DNA from 2 places in the Pseudoalteromonas sp. G5_S1_54_S4 genome. Region 1 is predicted to be linked to the other one. Evidence: predicted binding sites of a transcription regulator. Region 1 holds the regulator's gene; the other holds the start of a gene.
The links. Region 1 encodes MetJ, which represses methionine synthesis genes. Its sites were predicted from a motif close to TAGACGTCTAGACGTCTA; they were not measured.

Region 1 (2,424 bases):
AATGGCGCGCCGGTGATGCCAATGTTATTTGCCCACCACGCTAACTCTTCACCTAACTCAGCAGTCGCTGCGATAACCGCGCCACCAACAACGTCTGAATGGCCATTGATATATTTTGTGGTTGAGTGCACCACAATATCAGCGCCAAACTTAATCGGGTTTTGTAATGCTGGCGATAAAAATGTGTTGTCGGCGGCAACCAGTGCACCACACTGTTTAGCTGTATCAGTTACCGCTTTAATATCTGTTAAGCGTAAAATAGGATTGCTAGGTGTTTCAATCCAAATCAGCTTAGGTTTAATAGCAAGGATGCGTGTCAAACTGTCGCTTTTGGTAAAATCGACCACTTCTAGTTTTAATAAGCCGCGCTTTTCTAGCGAAGTAAATAAGCGATAGCTGCCCCCATAACAGTCATGAGGGATCACTAACGTATCGTCACTATTAAGTAATTGTGTTGTTAGGTGAACGGCTGCCATGCCTGTTGCGGTAATAATGCCTTTAGCGCCACCTTCAAGCTCCGTGAGCGCCTCAGCCAAAATGTCACGATTAGGGTTACCACTGCGGCCATAATCATATTGACGCTTTGTATCAAAGTCAGCAAATGAGTAAGTTGTTGATAAATAAAGCGGTGGAACAACCGCACCATGCTGTTTGTCGGCTTCTATTCCACTACGAACAGCAATTGTTGCCTTATTTTTTTCACTCATTTTCGCTACCTTTACTAATTTGGATGTTTAGACGTCTAAAAGGTAGCGCATGCAATTTAAGATGTCAAAACATTTAAATGTCTAGATAGCTAAATAACTAGTATTTGACTATCTTTTTTAAACCGATAGAATTTCACGCATATTTACACGCTTTGATGCTGTGTGAGCAATTTATAATCTGAGGCAACGATACATCTTATGGCTAAATGGAATGGTGAATATATTCACCCATACGCAGAACACGGGAAAAAATCCGAACAAGTAAAGAAGATCACCGTTTCGATCCCGCTAAATGTATTAAAAGTATTAACTGATGAACGTACTCGTCGTCAAATAAACAACTTACGTCATGCAACAAATAGCGAGCTTTTATGCGAAGCGTTTTTGCATGCGTTTACCGGGCAACCGCTGCCTAATGATGATGATTTGCGTAAAGATAACGCAGAAAAAGTACCTGAAGAAGTGAAGAAAATAATGCAAGAAATGGGACTAGAAGTGCCTATTTTAAATGAAGACTAGAAGGGTCTTTATACAAAAAAACCTCAGCAAATGCTGAGGTTTTTTTTGCGCTAATTTACACTTAACAATTACGCCATGTAGTTTTCTGGCATATCAATTTGTGCCACACCTGAATCAACCGCCGCCTGCGCAACCGCTTTAGCTATACGTGGTAACAAACGTGGATCCATTGGTTTTGGTATAATATATTTAGCACCAAACTCTAATTTGTCGATGCCTGCGGCAGTAAGCACTTCAGCCGGTACGGGCTCTTTAGCAATACTGCGGATTGCTTCTACAGCAGCAATTTTCATCTCGTCGTTTATTTCACTGGCACGTACATCTAACGCACCACGGAAAATAAACGGAAAACACAATACGTTATTAACTTGATTCGGATAATCAGAGCGACCTGTAGCCATAATTAAATCGTTACGTGCAGCGTGTGCTAATTGCGGATCGATTTCAGGATCGGGGTTTGAACAAGCAAATACCACGGGTCTATCAGCCATTAATTTTAAATCTTCAGGGGCTAATAAATTAGGGCCCGATACACCCACAAACACATCGGCATCTTCAATTACATCTTGTAAAGTACGTTTATCGGTATTGTTTGCAAATAATTGCTTATATTCATTCAAGTCATCACGACGCGTATGAATAACTCCTTTGCGATCTAACATATAAATATGTTCACGCAACGCGCCACATTTAATTAAAAGCTCCATACAGGCAACAGCTGCAGCGCCGGCACCTAAACATACAATAATTGCATCTTCAATTGCTTTGCCCTGTACTTCCAGCGCGTTTAGCATACCCGCAGCCGTTACAATAGCCGTACCATGCTGATCATCATGAAAAACAGGAATGCTACAACGCTCTATAAGCGCTTTTTCTATTTCAAAACACTCGGGCGCTTTAATATCTTCTAAATTAATTCCACCAAAGGTGTCGGCAATATTAGCCACCGTGTTAATAAAGTCTTCGGTAGTACGGTGCTTAACTTCAATATCTATAGAGTCTAACCCTGCAAAACGCTTAAATAGTAGCGCTTTACCTTCCATAACTGGTTTTGAAGCCAGTGGACCTAAATTACCTAAGCCTAAAATTGCGGTGCCGTTAGTAATAACCGCAACCATATTTCCTTTACCAGTATATTTGTAGGCATTTGCTGGATCAGCGGCAATTTCACGAACAGGTTCTGCGACACCGGGGCTGT
Region 2 (2,424 bases), on a different contig from region 1:
TCTAATTTACCTGTGCCAAATGTTTCAACACTGATAGATGTTGGCTCTGCAACACCAATAGCATAAGACACCTGAAGTTCACACTTGTCAGCAAGGCCAGCAGCAACAATGTTTTTAGCAACATAACGTGCAGCATAAGCCGCTGAGCGGTCAACTTTTGATGGATCTTTACCAGAGAAAGCACCACCACCGTGACGAGCCATGCCACCGTAAGTATCTACAATGATTTTACGACCAGTTAAACCACAGTCACCCATTGGTCCACCAATTACAAAACGGCCAGTTGGGTTAATAAAGAATTTAGTGGCACTAGTAATAAGCTCAGCAGGAAGTACTGGCTTAATAATCGTTTCCATTACCGCTTCTACTAAATCACTTTGCGATACATCTTCGCTGTGCTGAGTAGAAAGTACAACGGCATCAATGCCTACTGGCTTGCCATTTTCGTATGCAAACGTAACCTGTGATTTTGCATCTGGACGTAACCAGTTAAGCTCGCCGCTTTTACGTACTTGTGCTTGGCGTTGTACTAAACGGTGAGAATAAGTAATTGGAGCAGGCATTAATACTTCAGTTTCGTTACATGCGTAACCAAACATTAAGCCTTGGTCGCCAGCGCCTTGCTCTTCAGGGCTTGTACGATCAACACCTTGGTTAATGTCAGGAGACTGTTTACCAATAGTGTTTAAAATTGCACACGAATCGGCATCAAAGCCCATATCTGAGTGTGTGTAACCAATTTCACGTACTGTTTTACGTGTAATTTCTTCGATATCAACCCATGCGCTAGTCGTGATTTCACCACCAACCATAACCATACCGGTTTTAACGTAAGTTTCACACGCTACACGGGCATGAGAGTCTTGCTCTAGGATAGCATCAAGTACCGCATCAGAAATTTGATCGGCGATTTTATCCGGATGACCTTCAGAAACAGATTCAGAAGTAAATAAATGTTTTGCCATTGTAATTATGCTCACAAATATTGCGCTTCACAAACGTCGGTATTAGCGCTAAAAAATTAAGGCGCGTATTTTATCTAAAACAAATGAACTTGCATAGTTTTTTTACGCCTAGACGTCTAAATAAAATATCTAATAGTAAATGGTTCTTAAAAAATATTCATAATGCCCTATTTTTATGGGTTTTTAATTGCACACAGCCCCCACAATAAGTAAGAATGGGGATAAATAAATACCCGCGCAAATACATATAAAGGTAGGAGAATTCATGCCATCTCGCAAAGAACTTGCAAATGCTATTCGCGTCTTGTCAATGGACGCAGTACAAAAGGCCAAATCTGGTCACCCTGGAGCCCCTATGGGCATGGCTGATATCGCAGAAGTATTATGGCGCGATTATCTAAAACATAACCCAACAAATCCAGAGTGGGCTGACCGAGATCGATTTATACTCTCAAATGGTCACGGTTCAATGCTAATTTATTCTCTACTGCATTTAAGTGGTTACGACTTGCCACTGGACGAAATTAAAAACTTCCGCCAAATGCATTCTAAAACACCAGGCCATCCAGAATATGGATACGCGCCAGGAATTGAGACCACTACGGGCCCATTAGGTCAAGGGATCACAAATGCGGTAGGTATGGCGATTGCTGAAAAAGCATTAGCAGCGCAGTTTAACCGTGAAGGCCACGACATTGTTGATCACCACACGTATGCGTTTATGGGTGATGGTTGTTTAATGGAAGGTATTTCTCATGAAGCATGCTCACTAGCCGGTACATTAGGCCTAGGCAAATTAGTGGCATTTTGGGATGACAACGGCATTTCAATCGACGGTGAAGTTGAAGGTTGGTTTAGTGATGATACCCCAGCACGTTTTAAAGCATACGGCTGGCATGTAATTAGTGACGTTGATGGCCATGATAGCGATGCAGTAAGTACAGCAATTGCAGAAGCTAAAAGCGTGACTGATAAGCCAACACTAATTTGTTGTAAAACTATTATTGGTTACGGCTCACCTAATAAATCAGGTAGCCACGATTGTCACGGTGCACCACTAGGTGATGACGAAATTAAAGCGTCTCGCGAGTTTTTAGGTTGGACGGGCGATGCATTTGAAATCCCTGAAGATATTTATGCACAGTGGGATAACAAAGAAAAAGGCCAACAGCTTGAAGCAAGCTGGGACGAAAAATTTGCCGCATATGAAAAAGCATACCCAGAGCTAGCAGCAGAATACAAACGCCGTACACATTCAGAATTACCAGCTGACTGGGCTGAAAAATCACAAGCGTACATTGAAGAGCTGCAAGCAAATCCAGCAAACCCAGCATCACGTAAAGCGTCGCAAAATGCATTAAACGCGTTTGGTCCGTTACTACCTGAGTTTATGGGTGGCTCTGCCGATTTAGCAGGTTCAAACTTAACAATTTGGGATGGCTCTAAAGGCTTAACGGCA

Region 2: metK (methionine adenosyltransferase) is a predicted target of MetJ. The motif match lies at 1,067-1,084, and genes of this name have one in related genera.

The regions. Positions count from the first base shown of each region.
Region 1 covers NZ_JBQKUL010000005.1:64,552-66,975, reverse strand. Annotated here, with positions in the region: gene metB (cystathionine gamma-synthase) at 1-707, opposite strand, end outside; gene metJ (met regulon transcriptional regulator MetJ) at 906-1,226, shown strand; gene ACTRWE_RS03535 (malic enzyme-like NAD(P)-binding protein) at 1,295-2,424, opposite strand, start outside.
Region 2 covers NZ_JBQKUL010000055.1:11,999-14,422, forward strand. Annotated here, with positions in the region: gene metK (methionine adenosyltransferase) at 1-965, opposite strand, end outside; gene tkt (transketolase) at 1,231-2,424, shown strand, end outside.